2 regions of the Variovorax sp. V35 genome follow, and region 2 is predicted to be linked to the other one. Evidence: predicted binding sites of a transcription regulator. Region 2 holds the regulator's gene; the other holds the start of a gene.
What was found. Region 2 encodes NrdR, which represses ribonucleotide reductase genes. Its sites were predicted from a motif close to CACNANATNTNGTG; they were not measured.
Positions count from the first base shown of each region.

Region 1 (9,591 bases), 2.4 Mb from region 2:
TCGAAGCCGGCCTGGCCATCGTGCAGGCCCCGGTGCGCATGCTGGCCCACTCGCTGTTCGTGCTGGTCGCCCTCACCGGCATCAAGCTCGACTGGAAGTCGCCCCCGCGTGAAGCCGCCGCCGTGCCGTGGAAGGTCGCTGCCTCGCAGCTGGCCCCCATGACGCTGGTGATCGCCATGCTGGCCGTCGGCGTCGCGATGATCGACCCGAGCGCGCTGATCTGGCTCATGCCCGTCGGCCTGCCGCTGCTGCTGGCGATCCCGCTGACCGTGCTGACCAGCCAGATCGCGCTGGGCACCACGCTGCGCGACCGCGGCTTCCTGCTGATTCCCGAGGAATCGCGCTCGCCCGCCGTGCTGCGCCGCGCCTGGATGCATGCGCTGCGCCTGGCGCGCCCGGCGGCGCTGGCCACGGCCTGATGCGATCGCCGCCCTGCGACTGATCGCTCCAAAGAAAAAGCCCGCTTCGGCGGGCTTTTTGCTGGGCGGTGCGCCATGCGCATCGATGCGTCAGAAGGGCAGCCAGCGGCGCCAGAACGGCGGACGGGGTGCGTGCGCGCCGCGCGCCACCAGCGCCGTGACGAGCGCCTCGCGGCCGTGCTTGCGGGCGGCCTGCAGCGGCGTGAGCCCGTCGAATTCAGACAGCAGGTTCGGATCGGCGCCGTGGTCCAGCAGGTAGCTGGCGATCTCGCCATGCCCCTGGACCAGGCTGGCCACCAGCGGCGTGCACAGGATCTCGGGGTGCTGGTAGTTCGGATTCACGCCCGCACCGATGTGATAGCGCACCAAGTCGAGGTCGCCGGTCAGCGCGCCCTGGTAGAGCTCTTTCCAGTCGCCTGCGGACATCGCGGGGCTGCGCGCCTATATGCCTATATATATGTATGTGCGAGCGGCCGGGCTCAGAACGGCAGCTTGCCGCCGCCTCCGCCCATGCCGGGCATCCCGCCCATGCCCTTCATGCCGCCCATCTTCTTCATCATCTTCATGAGGCCGCCGCCCTTCATCTTCTTCATCATGCCCTGCATCTGCTCGAACTCGTTGAGCAGGCGGTTCACTTCCTGAACCTGCACGCCGGCGCCGGCCGCGATGCGGCGCTTGCGCGTGGCCTTGAGCAGCTCGGGCTTGCGGCGTTCCAGCGGCGTCATGCTCTGGATGATGCCTTCCTTGCGGCGGATGTCGCGCTCGGCGCGCGTCATGTCGGCCTCGGTGGCCTTGGCAGCCATCTGCTGCGGCAGCTTGTCCATCAGGCTGGAAAGGCCGCCCATCTGCTTCATCTGCTGCAGCTGGCCGAGGAAGTCGTTCAGGTCGAAGCCCGCGCCGCTCTTGACCTTGGCGGCCAGCTTCTGCGCCGCCGCCACGTCGACGCCGGCCGTGACCTGCTCGACCAGCGCGACGATGTCGCCCATGCCCAGGATGCGGCCCGCATGACGCTCGGCGTCGAACACCTCGAGGCCGTCGATCTTCTCGCTCACACCGGCGAACTTGATCGGCACGCCCGTGACCTGGCGCACCGACAGCGCCGCACCGCCGCGCGAATCACCGTCGGTCTTGGTCAGGATGATGCCGGTGAGGGGCAGCGCTTCCTTGAAGGCCTTGGCGGTGTTGATCGCGTCCTGGCCCTGCATGGCATCGACCACGAACAGGGTTTCGACCGGATCGAGCTCGGCGTGCAGCTGCTTGATTTCGGTCATCAGCACTTCGTCGATCGCCAGGCGGCCGGCCGTGTCGACCAGCAGCACGTCGAAGTAGTGGCGCCTGGCGTGGTCGAGCGCGGCGCGCGCGATGTCCAGCGGCTTCTGGTCGGGCGTGCTCGGGAACCACTCGGCGCCGGCCTGCCTGGTCACGGTCTTGAGCTGCTCGATGGCGGCCGGGCGGTACACGTCGCCCGACACGGTGAGCACCTTCTTCTTGCGCTTCTCGATCAGGTGCTTGGCCAGCTTGGCGGTGGTGGTGGTCTTGCCGGCGCCCTGCAGGCCGGCCATGAGGATCACCGCCGGCGGCTGGGCCGCGAGGTTGATGTCGGAGACGCCCTCGCCCATGGTGGCGGCGAGCTCGCGGTTGACGATGCCGACCAGCGCCTGGCCCGGCTTGAGCGAGCCCAGCACTTCCTGGCCCAGCGCCTTCTCCTTCACGCGGGCGACGAAGTCACGCACCACGGGCAGCGCCACGTCGGCCTCCAGCAGCGCCATGCGCACCTCGCGCAGCATGTCCTGCACGTTGCTTTCGGTGATGCGCGCCTGGCCGCTCATCGTCTTGACGAGGCGGGAGAACTTTTCGGTGAGGGCGGTGGCCATGAAGGAAATACCTTGTTGTCCGCGGCAGCGGACCGATGGAAAGTCGTGAAAACCTGGAAGCGGTATGTGGGCCCGCTCTCTCGCGGGGGGTGCCCCCGGCGGGGGTGGGCGAAGCGACGCGACGTGCGCGAAGCCGGGGGGCGAGCCTATACACTCCACCGATGATTTTAGCGATCCCCTCCCCACTCGGCGTGGCGCTGGGCATCGCCACCGCGGCAGCCTACGGTTTTGCCGCTGCCGCCGGTGCGCGGCTCAGCCGCCAGACCACCCAATGGGCGCTCGGCATCGCATGGCTGCTGCACGCTGCGGTGCTCGGCCACGGGCTGATCGGCGGCGACCCTCGCTTCGGTTTTGCGCCGGCGCTGTCGGTCACGGCGTGGCTGGTGCTCACGGTCTACGCGGTCGAAAGCCGCCTGTATCCGCAACTGAAGGCACGCCGCGCGCTGGCCTGGCTGGGCGCGGCGGCGGTGCTGCTGGCGCTGCTGTTCCCGGGCACGCCGCTGCATGTCAGCGCCTCGCCCTGGCTGCCGCTGCACCTCGCACTGGGCATCGCCTCGTATGGCCTGTTCGGCGCCGCCGTGGTGCACGCCTGGCTGATCACGCGGGCCGAAAAGCAGATCCGCCTCGCCAGCGCCGATGCGCAGGCCGGCGTGCCGCTGCTCACGCTGGAACGGCTCACCTTCCGCTTCGTCACGGCGGGCTTCGTGCTGCTGTCGGCCACGCTGCTGGCCGGCCTGCTGTTCAGCGAACAGCTCTACGGCGCCGCCGGCCGCGCCTGGAAGTGGGACCACAAGACCATCTTCTCGGTGCTCGCCTGGCTCAGCTTCGCGGTCCTGCTGACCGGGCGCGCGCGCTTCGGCTGGCGCGGGCGCACGGCGCGGCGCGTGCTCTACGCGGGCGCGGCGCTGCTGCTGCTGGCCTACGTGGGTTCGCGCTTCGTGCTCGAAGTCGTGCTGACGCGCCTGCCGGCATGAAGTACCTGCTCGTCCTCGCGGTGGTGTGGGTCGCGATCTGGCTCTGGCGCAAGAACCGGCGCGAAGAGATGCGCGACGCGCAACAGGAACGCGCCAAGAAGGCACAGCAACGCACGCCGGCCGTCGGCCCGCCGCAGGCGATGGTGCGCTGTGCCCACTGTGGGCTGCACCTGCCCGCGGCCGACGCACTCCCCGGGCCGGACGGCGCGGTGTTCTGCAGCGCCGCGCACCGCCAGGCCGGCACCTCCGCATGAGTTCATTGCGCCGGTCGCGCGGCGAGCCGGCCACCGACTGGGACGTGCTCGACCTGGGCGCCGGCGACAGCACGGCGCTGCTGCGGCTGTGGCGCGGCTTCATGGCGGCGCGCTGCTTCGTGGCGCTGGTGCTGGTGCTGCTGCAGGGCGTGGCCTTCGCCATCGGACAGGCGGTGCAGCCGCTGCCGATCGTGCTGTCGGGCGGCTACCTCGTGCTGGCCTGGCTGGAGATGCGCTACGCGCACTTCGAGCCGCCGATCCGCGGCTTCTCCACGCTCTGGCTGCTGACCATCGGGGTCGACCTGGGCATCTTCAGCGCCTTGCAGGTGCTGCAGGGCGGCAGCGTCAACTACACGCCGCTGTTCGCGCTGCCCGTGCTGATGAGCGCGGTGCTCGGCACGCTGCTCGTGGGCCTGGGCACCACGGCCACCGTGACGCTGCTGCTGCTGGCCGACGCCGGCTGGCACTGGCTGCAGCAACCCGGCGACGCCTCGGCGCGCTTCGTGCAGGCCGCCCTCACCGGCACCGGCCTGTTCGTGGTGGCGCTGCTCGCGCACGAACTCGCGCGCCGGCTGGCGCGCGAAGAAGCGGTGGCGCAGCGCAGCCGCAGCCATGCGCAGATGCAGGCGCAGGTCAACGACCTGGTGATCGAAACCCTCAGCGAAGGCGTGCTGGTGATCGACACCGACGGCCTGGTGCACGCAGCCAACCCGGCGGCCGACGCGATCCTCGGCCAGGGCCTGGCGCAGCTGCCACTGCCGTTCCCGCTGCACACCCAGCCGGCCTGGCATGCGCTGGCCGCGCTGGCGCGCCAGACCTTCGCGCGGCGCGCGCCGCAGACCGAAGAGATCCCGGTGGCGCAGGCACGCGGCGCGGCGCGCGAGGTGCGCGTGCGCACCCGGCTCACGCCCACCGACGACCGCCGTGCCGACAGCCTGTGCGTGATGTTCCTGCAGGACCTGCGCGAGCTCGAAGCCCGCATCCGCACCGAAAAGCTCGCCGCGATGGGCCGCATGTCGGCCGCGGTGGCGCATGAAATCCGCAACCCGTTGGCCGCCATCGCACAGGCCAGCGCGCTGCTCAGCGAAGACCTGACCGACCCCGCGCACCGCAAGCTGACCGACATGGTGCAGCACAACGCGCAGCGCCTGGCGCGCATCGTGGACGACGTGCTCGATGTCTCGCGCGCGCGCCAGCAGCGCGTGCTGTCGCTGGGCGAACAGCTGGTGCTCGACCCGGCGGCGCAGATCCTGGCCGAGGAATGGATACGCCAGACCCAGCGCAAGGGCGTGCGCGTGGCGCTCGAGGCGCCGGGCAGCGAGGTGCGCTTCGAGGCCGAGCACCTGCGCCGCCTGCTGGTGAACCTGCTGGACAACGCGGCGCGCTACGCCAGCCAGCGCGAGGGCGCGATCCAGGTCATCACCACCTTGCAGCGTGCCGGCGTGCAGCGCCCCGCGCTGCTGGTGTGGAGCGACGGCGCGCCGCTGGAGCCGGCGGTGCAGCGCCACCTGTTCGAACCCTTCTTCTCGTCCGAGAGCCGCTCCAGCGGCCTGGGCCTGTTCCTGTGCCGCGAACTGTGCCGGCGCCACGGCGCCACCATCGGCTATGAACGGCGCGCGCTGGTGCCGGGCGGGCCCGAGGGCAATGAATTCTTCGTCAGCTTCGCACCGAGCGAAAACCGGCTGACACAATAGCGGCCGTGAGCTCCCTCCCGCCTTCCGCCGCCGCCCCGCGCCCCGCGCAGATCCTCGTCATCGACGACGAACCCGACCTGCGCACGCTCTACGAACTCACGCTGCTGCGCGAAGGCTACCGGGTGGAAGCCGCGGGCAGCGTGTCCGAAGCCTGGCAGCACCTGGAAGCCGGCCGCTTCGACGCCGTGATCACCGACATGCGGCTGCCCGACGGCGAAGGCATGGAGATCATCCACCGCATCCAGAAAGACCAGCGCAGCGAACGCTGCGTGGTCATGACGGCCTACGGCTCCGCCGAGAACGCGGTCGAGGCGCTGAAGGCCGGCGCCTTCGACTACCTCACGAAGCCGGTCGACCTGAAGCAGTTCCGCGCCGTGGTGGCGTCGGCCGTGCAGGCCAACCGCGCCGCGGTGGTCGTGCCGCAGAAGGCGCCGCCGCAGGCCGCCGGCCAGGGCGGCGAACGCCCCGACGCGCTGGCCGTGACGCGCAGCGGCGCCACCGCGCTCGACCGGCTGGTCGGCGACTCCGACCCGATGCGCCTCGTGAAGTCGCGCATCGCCAAGGTGGCGCGCGGCATGGCGCCGGTGCTGGTGCGCGGCGAGTCGGGCACCGGCAAGGAGCTGGTCGCACGCGCCGTGCACGGCTGCAGCCAGCGCAGCGAAGGTCCCTTCGTCGCGGTGAACTGCGGCGCGATTCCCGAGAACCTGCTCGAGGCCGAGTTCTTCGGCGCCAAGAAGGGCTCGTACACCGGCTCCTCGCAGGACCGCGATGGCTACTTCCAGGCGGCGCGCGACGGCACGCTGTTCCTCGACGAAATCGGCGACCTGCCGCTGGCCATGCAGTCGAAGCTGCTGCGCGCCATCCAGGAACGCAGCGTGCGCGCCATCGGCTCGACGCAGGAAGACGCGGTCGACGTGCGCATCGTGAGCGCCACCCATAAAGACCTGCACGCCGAGGTGCTGGCCGGCCGCTTCCGGCAGGACCTGTTCTACCGGCTCAACGTGATCGAGATCGCCGTGCCCGCGCTGCGCGAGCGCCGTGAAGACCTGCCTGCGCTGTGCACCGCGCTGCTCGCGCGCATCGCGCAGGACGGCGGCCTGCCCGTGCCGCGCCTGTCCGACGCGCTGCTGCAGCGCCTGGCCCAGCACCCGCTCGACGGCAACGTGCGCGAGCTCGAGAACCTGCTGCACCGCGCCGTGGCGCTGAACGACGGCGACGAGCTGCACATCGACCTGATGGGCGCGATGACGCCGATGCCGGCCGCGCCGCGCGGCGAATCCGCCGAAGCGCCAACCGCCGTCGCGGTGGCTGCGCCCGCCGCGCCGGTGGTCGAGCCCAAGCCCGCGCCGCCGCCGCTGCCCTCCGACCTGCAAGCCTGGCTCGACCAGCAGGAGCGCGAGATCCTCGTGCGCGCGCTGCACGAAAGCGGCTTCAACCGCACGGCCGCCGCCGCGCGGCTGGGCATGAGCCTGCGCCAGATCCGCTACCGCATCGCGCGCCTGGGCATCTCCACGCCCAACGGCGACGACGGCGCCACCGCGCATGCCGACGACTGACGACCTCACCACCCCACCGGCCGGTGACGACGGACTCTGGCGCGCCGGCTGGTACCGCTTCGCCAAGGCCCTGCCCTCGCCCAACTTCGGCCCGCGCCCCGTCGGCGCGCAGACCGACCTGATCGTGCTGCACTCGATCAGCCTGCCGCCGGGCGAGTACGGCAGCGACGCGGTGCAGCAGCTCTTCACCAACCGGCTCGACTGGGACGCGCACCCGTACTTCCAGTCGATCCGCGGGCTCGAGGTGTCCTCGCACTTCTATGTGCGCCGCAACGGCGAGCTCTGGCAGTTCGTGAGCTGCGAGGACCGCGCCTGGCATGCCGGCGTGTCGTCGTGGCGCGGACGCACCAACTGCAACGACGACTCCGTCGGCATCGAACTCGAAGGCCTCGAGGGCGAACGCTTCGAGGAGGCGCAGTACGAGACGCTGGCCAGCCTCTGCGCCGCGCTCGCGCAGCACTACGCCATCGCCCACATCGCCGGCCACGAGCACATCGCGCCCGGCCGCAAGCAGGACCCCGGCGCCGGTTTCGACTGGCGTCTGCTGCGCGAACAGCTCGGCTGGAATCCACAGATGTTTCCCGAGCAGGTGGTCGCGCGCTAATTTTTTCAATCGCTCCGTGGCCCGCGATGCGCCGCTCTCGCAGCGCAGCAATCTCGCAAGCGCAGGCACGCGACGTAGCAACCATGCGGCCTGCAGGCCCAAATCGCCTTGCAAGCCGCGCCCCATGCGGGTTGCGCCACCATGGGCCAGTATTCACGCGGCATCGCTGGCGATGCGCTGAGTGCGGCGCAATTCCTGTCAGGGTTGCATCCATAGGAAAACACTACCTGTAGTGGCTTGTAGGGCACAGACACCCTAGATATAGTGTCTTCCCGTTCGGCAACAACGCCGACGCAAGGCCTGCGAGGCCTTGCCAACCAACAAGAATTGCACAACCGAGAGGAAGCGAATGCAAACTGCACTGAACACCCCGTCGACCCCCCGCGCCGTCCCCGCGACGCCGCAGCAGCAACAAGACACTGCGGGCTCGCCCACCGGTCAGAACCTCGCGCACTACCAGATCATCCGCCGCAACGGCGCCGTCGTTCCCTTCGAGCCGAACAAGATCGCCATCGCCATGATGAAGGCCTTCCTGGCGGTGCACGGCACCCAGGGCGCGGCTTCCGCCAGCGTGCGCGAGACCGTCGACACGCTGACGCAAGGCGTGATCCGCGCCATGGTCCGCTCGCGTCCGGGCGGCGGCACCTTCCACATCGAAGACGTGCAGGACCAGGTCGAGCTCGGCCTGATGCGCGGCGGCCACCATGAAATCGCGCGCGCCTACGTGCTGTACCGCGAACGCCGCACGCAGGAGCGTTCGAAGCAAGGCGAGCAGGACGTGCCCGCCGCACCGGCACTGCACGTGCTCGACAACGGCGAGCGCGTGGCGCTGGACCTGAACGAGCTCAAGGGCCTGATCGAATCGGCCTGCCAGGGCCTGGGCGACAGCATCACCGCCGCCCCCATCGTCGCCGAGACGATGCGCAACCTGTACGACGGCGTGCCGCTGGACGAGGTCTACAAGGCCTCCATCCTGGCCGCCCGCACGCTGATCGAGAAGGACCCCGACTACACCTTCGCCACCGCGCGCCTGCTGCTGCACACGATCTTCAAGGAAATCATCGGCCGCGAAGTGATGCCTGTCGAGCGCGCCACCGCCTACGCCGACTACTTCCCGCAGTTCATCAAGAAGGGCGTCGAGAACGAGCTGCTCGACGAGAAGCTGCTGCAGTACGACCTGCCCCGCCTGGGCGCCGCCCTGAAGGCCGAGCGCGACAACCAGTTCGACTACCTGGGCCTGCAGACCCTGTACGACCGCTACTTCCTGCACGTGCGCAAGACCCGCATCGAGCTGCCGCAGGCGTTCTTCATGCGCGTGGCCATGGGCCTGTCGCTGAACGAAATCGACCGCGAAGCCCGCGCCATCGAGTTCTACGAAGTGCTGTCGTCGTTCGACTTCATGTCGAGCACGCCCACCCTGTTCAACGCCGGCACGCTGCGCTCGCAGCTCTCGAGCTGCTACCTGACCACCGTGCCCGACGACCTGGACGGCATCTACGAGTCGATCAAGGAAAACGCGCTGCTGTCGAAGTTCGCCGGCGGCCTGGGCAACGACTGGACCCGCGTGCGCGCACTGGGCAGCCACATCAAGGGCACCAATGGCGAATCGCAGGGCGTGGTGCCGTTCCTGAAGGTGGTGAACGACACGGCCGTGGCCGTGAACCAGGGCGGCAAGCGCAAGGGCGCCGTCTGCACGTACCTGGAAACCTGGCACCTCGACATCGAGGAGTTCCTGGAGCTGCGCAAGAACACCGGCGACGACCGTCGCCGCACGCACGACATGAACACCGCCAACTGGATCCCCGACCTGTTCATGCGCCGCGTGATGGAAAAGGGCACCTGGACGCTGTTCTCGCCCTCCAACGTGCCTGACCTGCACGACCTGTTCGGCGCCGACTTCGAGAAGGCCTACGTCGCCTACGAAGAAAAGGCCGCCCGCGGCGAGATCAAGCCTGCGCGCACCCTCCAGGCCTCGGACCTGTGGCGCAAGATGCTCACGATGCTGTTCGAGACCGGCCACCCCTGGATCACGTTCAAGGACGCCTGCAACGTGCGCTCGCCGCAGCAGCACGCCGGCGTGGTGCACTCGTCGAACCTGTGCACCGAGATCACGCTGAACACCAGCGACACCGAAACCGCCGTGTGCAACCTGGGTTCCGTGAACCTGCTGCAGCACCTGAAGGACGGCAAGGTCGACCAGGAAAAGCTCAAGCGCA
Region 1 covers NZ_AP028666.1:1,037,348-1,046,938, reverse strand. The annotation lists gene mdoH (glucans biosynthesis glucosyltransferase MdoH) at 1-419, shown strand, start outside; gene ACAM42_RS04765 (ankyrin repeat domain-containing protein) at 510-845, opposite strand; gene ffh (signal recognition particle protein) at 899-2,293, opposite strand; gene ACAM42_RS04755 (inner membrane protein YpjD) at 2,455-3,267, shown strand; gene ACAM42_RS04750 (PP0621 family protein) at 3,264-3,521, shown strand; gene ACAM42_RS04745 (nitrogen regulation protein NR(II)) at 3,518-5,215, shown strand; gene ACAM42_RS04740 (sigma-54-dependent transcriptional regulator) at 5,221-6,771, shown strand; gene ampD (1,6-anhydro-N-acetylmuramyl-L-alanine amidase AmpD) at 6,758-7,375, shown strand; gene ACAM42_RS04730 (ribonucleoside-diphosphate reductase subunit alpha) at 7,725-9,591, shown strand, end outside.
Region 1: a site for NrdR is predicted at 7,629-7,642, ahead of ACAM42_RS04730 (ribonucleoside-diphosphate reductase subunit alpha). Genes of this name have one in related genera too.

Region 2 (9,591 bases):
GCGTCGGCCGGCTTGGGCGCCGCCACCTTGGCGCCGCCGGCCGGGGTCTTCAGCCAGCGCTCGAACATCCAGCGCTTCTCGTTGTCGCGCTCGACGCTCACCTTGGGGTTGGTCGCGGTGAATGACGCGATGTTCAAGGTGTGCTTCGTCATGTCGACCTCGGCGTCGACCAGCTCGAAGCGGCCGACGCTGGCCAGCGCGGTCTTGGCCTGGGTCAGCGCCAGGCCGTCGGCGGCCAGGCGGCGCGCCTTGAACTTCAGCTCGGGCTGGGCCCAGGACACGTCGATCTGGCCGCTGAGCTTGCCGTCGAGCGTGGGCTCCAGGCTCTGCGCCAGGTACGGCGCGGCCAGCGACAGCGGCAGCGCCTCGACCTCGGTCTGCACGTCAGCGACCTTGTCGGTGGCATTGCCCTTGAACTTCAGCGTGGCACCCGCGACGGCGGTGCTGCCGTCGAACTGCGCAGGCTTTTCCATGGGCCAGGTGACGGCCGTGAGGTTGATGCCGAGGTCGGTGAGGTCGATGGCTGCGGCGGGCTTGACGGTTTCGTCGCGCCAGCCGACACGGCCGCCGTCGAGCGCGATCTTGTCGACCTGCACCTTGAGCTTGGGCTTCTCGACGGCCGGCTTGCCGTCCGCCGCGCTGGCGGCGGGCGCGGGCAGCGGCGCCGCCTTTTCGGCCGCGCCGGTCGCGGGGTCGGTGGCCATCAGGTTGAGCTGGCCGGCGGCGTCGCGCGCCACCACCAGCTGCGGCTTGGCCAGCGCGACCTCGCTCAGGTGAAACACCGACTCCAGCGGTCGCACGTCGGCCAGCGCCAGCTTGAGCGAGTCGAAGCCCAGCAGGTCGCGACCACGCGCGTCGCCCAGCTTGGCGCCATGGGCCTCGACCGTGCCCGTGATCTTCAGGCCGATGGTGTTGGTCTGCTGGAAATCGATCTTCAGGTCGGCATCCAGGCTGCCGGCCTGCAGCTTCACCGGCAGGCCGCCGGGGATGTAGCCCAAGTAGGGCACGAGGTCGAGCCCCTTGAACTGCACGTGGGCGTCGGTCTTGCGGCTTTGCGCGAACGGGGTCGTGAAGGCGGCCGAGTCGAACTGGCTGCCGTTGAGCGCAAAAGCCAGCTTGGGCTCGGTCTTGATCTCGCGCTTGGAGGCGAGGTTGCTCAGGAACGGCACGTTCAGCATGAAGCCGCGCAGCTCGTGCCGGCGCTTGACGGTCTGGTCGTCGAAGTCGACCGCGCCGTCCTTGATCGAGATGTTGTAGATCGCGAAGCGCGCGGGCTCGGCCTTCGGATCGGGCGGCGGGCCCGAGGCCAGCTTGGCCAGGATGTCGTCGATGTCGTACTTGCCGTCGGCCAGGTGCGTGAGCAGCACTGCGGGCGCCTCGACCGTCACCGCGTCGATCACCGGTGCAAGGCGGAACAGCGATTGCAGTTCGGCGTCGGCATAGATGCGCTTGATGGCCACCTGCGGCTGCTTGCCGTCGGCGGTGGCAATGCGCAGGTCATTCAGTGCGAGCTCGAGCGTCCAGGGCTTGAAGTCGATCTTGCCGACGGTGACCTGCCGGCCCAGCTTTTCGCTCGCGATCTTCTGGAGCTGACTCTTGGCGATCGGCGGCACCGCCAGCCACGCGATGACCCACAGGGCCAACAACACCAGCAACGCGACAACCCCACGCCGCACCCATTTGTTCTGTTTGATCGAAGCAGCATCCATCCGCAGAAGTGTGCCGCAAACAGATGCCAACAAAGTCTGCGGAAACGTGAATGCGTTCCCTTTTGGCGAGGCATTGCGATGCCCACGCGCCCCTCGACAGGATCGGTAGGCCGAAAGTGTGAGCCCCACAAACAAGAAAGCCCGGTGAGTCGACGAAGTGTCTTGTCACCGGGCTTGATGGCGGGCTCAAAACCCATGCCATCGATTCGCGCGACCGGAAGTAATGGTTCCCGCCGTGCTGGCAGCAAGAGATTGCCGCCGTGGAGTCCTCCATCGTTCGAGTCCTTGACTTGCACCTCGGACTGCCTGACTTCGGAAAAACGCCTGAAACCTCAGGCCCGTCCAGATTAGGCGTCTCACCCTTCCTTTGCAAATCCCTTTTTCCAAGGGATTTCCCGTAGGCCCGCTCCCCCTTGGCAGCCCCTCGGACGGGGGGATTCTTCAAGCACTTATTAACATATGAAACCAAATCCTTATGCTTGACCGTGTATTTAGCCACGATAGAATCCCGCCTGCCCTTGCTGCCGGACGCAGCAGGGCCTCCCTGAATCCGCTGCCGAATTCCACCGGCGTGATCAGGCCGCCGCGCTCCCTACCCCACACCCCCTCCATGCGCGGAGCCTGATTCGTACATACCAATCCAAGCGCCGCTGCCTTCATCCACCGCCCTTTCAGGCGCTGCATGCCAGGTGCCGCACAGAAAGGAAAAAAGCGATGAGCAAGGCGTTTGATGCCACAGCCCGCGGGCTACGGACCTTCGTGTCCGATGTGGCAGACGGCTTTTTTGAAATCACCCACAACGGGTTTGCGCTGGTCGGCCTGGCCATCGTGTTCGCGGCCCTCGCCCTCGTGGCGCGCCCCGACCTGCGCAAGACCGGCGAGGAACAACTGATGGGCTGGCTGCAGTCGCGCAAGCCCGCGCCCGAACCCACGGACCTGGAGCCGACCGCCATCGAGCGCACCACGGCCGCGAGCCCCGACGAGCTGCCCAAGCAGCAGGCGGCGGTGGCCTACTGGCTCAGCAAGAAGTACCGCGTTGCGGCCGAGCCGCTGAGCGTGCTGGTCTCCGAGGCCTACCAGATCGGCAAGCGCACCAAGCTCGACCCGACGCTGATCCTGGCCATCATGGCCATCGAGTCCAGCTTCAACCCGTTCGCGCAAAGCCACGTCGGCGCCCAGGGCCTGATGCAGGTCATGACCCGCGTGCACGGCGACAAGTACGAAAGCGCGGGCGGCACGCTCACCGCCTTCGACCCCGTGACCAACATGCGCGTCGGCGTGAAGGTGCTGCAGGAATGCATCGCCCGCGCCGGCTCGCTCGAAGGCGGCCTGCGCTACTACGTGGGCGCCGCCAACCTCGACGACGACGGCGGCTATGCCGCCAAGGTGCTGGCCGAGCACGAGCGCCTGCGCCAGGTCGCCGCCGGCCGTGCGCCGTCGACGATGGTCGTGCCGCCGCCGACCACGGCGCGCGCACAGCCGATCCCGGTCGTGGCACCGGCCAAGCCCGCGGGTGAAGAGCCCGCCACCGGCAGCGAGCCGGCCAAGGTCGCCCTGCTCTCCGCAGTTTCCTGAGGCCTTGCCGGCCCTCCCGGCCCGGATGCGTGCGGGCCTGCGCTACACTCGGCCTGTACGCGACTGGCGATAGGCGCAGCACCCTGAAAAAGGTGCCACGCGCTGACGTGGAATACCACTGGGAAGCGTGCCGCCTGACCACAACAGGCGTTCAGCCGTTCGCCTGGGCAGCCCTTGTTTGGTTGAACAAGGACCTCGTCTTCAAAGGACTGCCATGTACCAACGCAATATCCTGGTCGAACAGACCGATCCCGAAATCTGGGCCGCCATTCAAGCCGAAAACGCGCGCCAGGAACATCACATCGAGCTGATCGCCAGCGAGAACTACGCCTCGCCGGCCGTCATGGCCGCCCAGGGCTCGCAGCTCACTAATAAGTACGCCGAAGGCTACCCGGGCAAGCGCTACTACGGCGGCTGCGAGCACGTCGACGTGGCCGAGCAGCTGGCCATCGACCGCGTCAAGCAGATCTTCGGCGCCGACGCCGCGAACGTGCAGCCGCACTGCGGCGCCTCGGCCAACGAAGCCGTGATGCTCGCCTTCCTGAAGCCCGGCGACACCATCATGGGCATGAGCCTGGCCGAAGGCGGTCACCTGACCCACGGCATGCCTCTCAACATGAGCGGCAAGTGGTTCAACGTGGTGAGCTACGGCCTGGACGCCAACGAAGCCATCGATTACGACGCGATGGAACGCAAGGCGCACGAGCACATGCCCAAGCTGATCATCGCGGGCGCCTCGGCCTACTCGCTGCACATCGACTTCGAGCGTTTCGCCAAGGTCGCCAAGGACGTCGGCGCGATCTTCATGGTCGACATCGCCCACTACGCCGGCCTCGTTGCCGCGGGCGTGTACCCCAACCCGGTGCCGCACGCCGACATCGTCACCTCGACCACGCACAAGAGCCTGCGCGGCCCGCGCGGCGGCATCATCCTGATGAAGTCGCAGCACGAGAAGGCGATCAACAGCGCCATCTTCCCCGGCCTGCAAGGCGGCCCGCTGATGCACGTGATCGCCGCCAAAGCCGTCGCGTTCAAGGAAGCCCTGACGCCCGAGTTCAAGGCCTACCAGCAACAGGTGGTCAAGAACGCCCAGATCGTGGCCGACACCCTCACCGCGCGCGGCCTGCGCATCGTGAGCGGACGCACCGAAAGCCACGTCATGCTGGTCGACCTGCGTTCCAAGGGCATCACCGGCAAGGAAGCCGAAGCCGTGCTGGGCGCCGCCCACATGACGATCAACAAGAACGCGATCCCCAACGACCCGGAAAAGCCGATGGTCACCAGCGGCGTGCGCATCGGCACCCCCGCCATGACCACGCGCGGCTTCAAGGACGAAGAGGCCCGCATCACGGCGAACCTGGTGGCCGACGTGCTCGAGAACCCGCGCGACGCGGCGAACATCGACGCGGTGCGCGCCAAGGTCCACGCCTTGACGAGCCGCTTCCCTGTCTACCGTTGATTTCGTAATCCCCAGAAGAAGAGAAGCACTGGCCGCATGAAATGCCCTTTTTGCGGTCATCTCGAAACGCAGGTCGTCGAGACCCGCGTTTCGGAAGACGCCGACTTCGTCCGCAGGCGCCGCCAGTGCAGCGCCTGCGACAAGCGCTTCACCACGTATGAGCGCCCCGACGTCAACTTCCCCGTCGTGGTCAAGAAGGATGGCAGCCGCGCCGACTTCGACTCGACCAAGGTGCGCGCCTCGATGATGCTGGCGCTGCGCAAGCGGCCCGTGAGCATCGAGCAGATCGACAATGCCCTGCTGCGCATCGAACAGAAGCTGCTGGCCAGCGGCCTGCGCGAAATCGATTCGACGAAGGTCGGCGAACTCGTGATGCGCGAACTCAAGAAACTCGACAAGGTCGCCTACGTGCGCTTTGCCTCGGTGTACCGAAGCTTCGAGGACGTGGACGAGTTCCGGCAGTTGCTGCGCGACATCTGACCCCCGAGAAGGCGTGAACGAACCCGGCATGTCCTCTTCCCGACACGACGCCTCCCACATCGCGACCGCTCTGCGGCTCGCCGCCTCCGCGATCCGCCTGACCGACCCGAACCCGCGCGTCGGCTGCGTGCTGTGTGACGCCGACGGCCGCGTGATCGGCCAGGGCCACACCCAACAAGCCGGCGGCCCGCATGCCGAAGTGATGGCGCTGCGCGACGCGCAGGCCCAAGGCCATTCGACTGCGGGCGCCACCGCCTACGTCACGCTCGAACCCTGCTCGCACCACGGCCGCACCGGCCCCTGCTGCGACGCACTGATCGCCGCCGGCGTGCGCCGCGTCGTGGCCTCGCTCGCCGACCCGAACCCGCTCGTGGCGGGACAAGGCTTCGAGCGCCTGCGCGCGGTGGGCGTCGAGGTCGAGGTCGGCCCGGGCGCCGACGAATCACGCGAACTCAACATCGGCTTCTTCAGCCGCATGATCCGCCAGCAGCCCTGGGTTCGAATGAAGATCGCCGCCTCGATCGACGGCCGCACCGGCCTGCACAACGGCGTGAGCCAGTGGATCACCGGCGAAGCCGCGCGCGCCGATGGCCACGCTTGGCGGGCCCGGACCGGCGCCGTGCTGACCGGTGTCGGCACACTGCTCGAAGACAACCCGCGCCTGGACGTGCGCCTGGTCGACACGCCGCGCCAGCCCCACCTCGTGGTGGTCGACAGCCACCTCCAGACCTCGCCCGACGCTCACATTTTCATAGCTGGCCGCGCCGTCTGGATCTACGCCGCCAGCCGGCACAACGAAGAAAAGGCGGCCGCGCTCGAAGCCCGCGGCGCCACCATCACCTGCCTGCCCAACCTGCACGGCAAGGTCGACCTGCCCGCGATGCTCCAGGACCTCGCGGCGCGCGGCGTCAACGAGCTGCATGTCGAATCGGGCCACAAGCTCAACGGCTCGCTGCTGCGCGAAGGCTGCGTGGACGAGCTGCTGGTGTACCTGGCGCCCAAGCTGATCGGCAGCGGGCTCGACATCGCCAGCCACCTGCATGCCGAGGGCCCGCTCACCTCGCTGGCGGGCGCGCTGCCGCTCGAATTCAAGTCGGTGGACATGCTGGGGCCCGACCTGCGCATCGTCGCGCGCGTCGCCGGCCGCGACCGCTTCTGAGCCGCGGCCCGCGCGGCGCGGCACATTCGCAGCCGCAAACCGGCCCTTCGAGCCGAAGACCCCTCGATGTCTGCGAAAATGTGGAAATGTTCACCGGAATCATCACCGGCGTGGGGCGCATCGCCGCCATCCACGACCTCGGCACCTCCTCCTCCTACGGCAAGCGACTCAGCATCGAGGTGCCCGACGGCTACCTCGACGACGTCGGGCTCGGCGACAGCATCGCGCTCAACGGCGCCTGCATGACGGTCACCACGCTCGCACCTGAACGCGGGCAATTCACCATCGACATTTCCGCGGAGTCCCTCGACAAGACGGCCGGCCTGACCGACGAAGGCAGCCGCATCAACCTCGAGAAGGCCCTGCGCGCGAGCGACCGCCTCGGCGGCCACATCGTCTCGGGCCACGTGGACGGCATCGGCCACGTGAGCTTCTTCGCGCCGGTCGGCGAAAGCTGGGAGCTGCGCGTGGTCGCACCGCCCGCGCTGGCGCGCTTCCTGGCCTACAAGGGCTCCATCACCATCAACGGCGTGAGCCTCACGGTCAACAGCGTGAGCGACATCGCCGAGGGCGCCGAGGTCAGCATCAACCTGATCCCGCACACCGTGGAAAACACCTCCCTCGGCGGCCTGAAGGCCGGCTCGAAGGTCAACCTCGAAATCGACACCGTGGCGCGCTACGTGGAGCGCATGCTTCAGGCCGGCATGCTCACCCCCTCTCTGACGTCTTCCACGTCTCCCAAGGACACTTCGAAATGAACGCCTCCGTCACGCCGATCGGCGCCCCGCGCGCCGACCGTGCACCCGCACCGATCTCCCCGGTCGAAGACATCGTGGCCGAGCTGGCCGCCGGCCGCATGGTCATCCTCGTGGACGAGGAAGACCGCGAGAACGAAGGCGACATCGTCATCGCCGCCGACCACATCACCGCCGAATCCATCAACTTCATGGCCCGCCACGCGCGCGGCCTGATCTGCCTCACGCTCTCGCGCGAGATGTGCGAGCGGCTGCAGCTGCCGCCGATGGTCCAGCGCAACGGCGCCAAGCATTCCACCGCCTTCACCGTCTCCATCGAGGCAGCCGAAGGCGTGACCACCGGCATCTCGGCCGCCGACCGCGCCCGCACCGTGCAGGCCGCCGTGGCGCGCAACGCCGTGGCCGCCGACCTGGTGCAGCCCGGCCACATCTTCCCGCTGCAGGCGGTGGACGGCGGCGTGCTCATGCGCGCCGGCCACACCGAAGCCGGCTGCGACCTGGCCGCCATGGCTGGCTGCTCGCCCGCCTCGGTGATCTGCGAGGTGATGAACGAAGACGGCACGATGGCCCGCCTGCCCGACCTGCAGATCTTCGCGGCCGAACACGGCATCAAGATCGGCACCATCGCCGCGCTCATCGAGCACCGCAGCCGCGTCGAATCGCTGGTCGAAAAAGTCGGCTGCCGCGAAATCCAGACCAACTGGGGCACCTTCACCGCCCATGCCTTCGTCGACAAGCCCAGCCGTGGCGTGCACCTGGCACTGGTGCGCGGCCAGTGGGCGCCCGAAGAGACGGTGTCGGTGCGCGTGCACGAGCCGCTGTCGGTGCTCGACGCACTCGAAGTCAACCGCCCGATGCACTCCTGGAGCCTGGACGCCAGCCTCTCGCACATCGCGAACGAAGGCAAGGGCGTGGCCGTGCTGCTGAACTGCGGCGAAACCGCGGCCGAGCTGCTCGCGCAGTTCGACGGCACCGCGCGCCCCGCGCAAGCCCCGGAGCGCGGTCGCATGGACCTGCGCAACTACGGCATCGGCGCGCAGATCCTGCGCGAATGCGGCGTGCACAAGATGAACCTGCTCGGCGCGCCGCGTCGCATGCCGAGCATGGCCGCCGGCTTCGGCCTCGAGATCGCCGGTTACCTCACGAAAGACTGAACGACCATGCAAGGTTCCAACAAGGGTGAGATCACCCTCAACGGCAAAGGCCTGCGCATCGGCATCGTGCAGGCGCGCTTCAACGCCGACATCACCGACGCACTGGCCACGGCCTGCCTGTCGGAGCTCGAGGCGCTCGGCGTGGCCGCCTCCGACATCCATCATGTGCAGGTGCCCGGCGCGCTCGAAGTGCCCGTGGCGCTGCAGGCGCTCGCCGAGCGCGGCGGCTACCACGCGCTCGTGGCGCTGGGCTGCATCATCCGCGGCGAAACCTACCACTTCGAACTGGTGGCCAACGAATCGGGCGCGAGCGTGAGCCGCGTCGCGCTCGACTACCGCCTGCCCATCGCCAACGCGATCCTCACGACCGAAAACCTCGAACAGGCCGTCGCCCGCCAGACCGACAAGGGCCGCGACGCAGCCCAGGTGGCGGTCGAGATGGCACAACTGCTGGCCACCCTTTCATGACCGAAGACACCTCCAAGTCCGCCAAGCCCCGCCAGTCGCGCACCGGCCTCACCAGCACGGGCGCACGCAAGGCCGCGGCCAAGTCGAACCGCAGCCGCGCGCGCGAGTTCGCGCTGCAGGCGCTCTACCAGCACCTGGTGGGCCGCAACGACCCGACCGACATCGACCACTTCACGCGCGACCTCGCTGGCTTCCACAAGGCCGACGCGGCGCACTACGACGCGCTGCTGCACGGCTCGATCAACGGCGCCGAACAGCTCGACGCACTGATCCTGCCGCTGCTGGACCGCAAGTTCGCGGAAATCTCGCCCATCGAGCACGCCGTGATGTGGATCGGCGTGTACGAGTTCCAGAACTGCCCCGACGTGCCCTGGCGCGTGGTGCTCAACGAGTGCATCGAACTCGCCAAGGAATTCGGCGGCACCGACGGCCACAAGTACGTGAACGCCGTGCTCAACGGCCTGGCACCTCAGCTGCGTCCGCTCGAAGTGGAAGCCGACCGGGCCACCGGCAAGGCGCGCCCATGAGGATCTCGACGCGCGCGCAGCGCATCGAACCGTTTTACGTGATGGAGGTGGCGAAAGCCGCTGGGGTGCTGGCCCGCGAAGTGGCCCACACCGACCGTCCGATGATCTTCCTGAACATCGGCGAGCCCGACTTCACCGCCCCGCCCCTGGTGCAGGAAGCGGCCGCCCGCGCCGTGCGCGCCGGCGCCACGCAGTACACGCAGGCCACCGGCCTGGACCACCTGCGCGAACGCATCAGCGGTTGGTACAAGCAGCGCTTCAACGTCGACGTGCCGGCGCGCCGCATCGTCGTCACGGCCGGTGCC
Region 2 covers NZ_AP028666.1:3,421,518-3,431,108, reverse strand. The annotation lists gene ACAM42_RS15815 (DUF748 domain-containing protein) at 1-1,709, opposite strand, end outside; gene ACAM42_RS15810 (lytic transglycosylase domain-containing protein) at 2,424-3,284, shown strand; ZMP/ZTP riboswitch at 3,334-3,460, shown strand; gene glyA (serine hydroxymethyltransferase) at 3,499-4,743, shown strand; gene nrdR (transcriptional regulator NrdR) at 4,780-5,223, shown strand; gene ribD (bifunctional diaminohydroxyphosphoribosylaminopyrimidine deaminase/5-amino-6-(5-phosphoribosylamino)uracil reductase RibD) at 5,252-6,382, shown strand; gene ACAM42_RS15790 (riboflavin synthase) at 6,469-7,140, shown strand; gene ribBA (bifunctional 3,4-dihydroxy-2-butanone-4-phosphate synthase/GTP cyclohydrolase II) at 7,137-8,291, shown strand; gene ribH (6,7-dimethyl-8-ribityllumazine synthase) at 8,298-8,759, shown strand; gene nusB (transcription antitermination factor NusB) at 8,756-9,286, shown strand; gene ACAM42_RS15770 (pyridoxal phosphate-dependent aminotransferase) at 9,283-9,591, shown strand, end outside.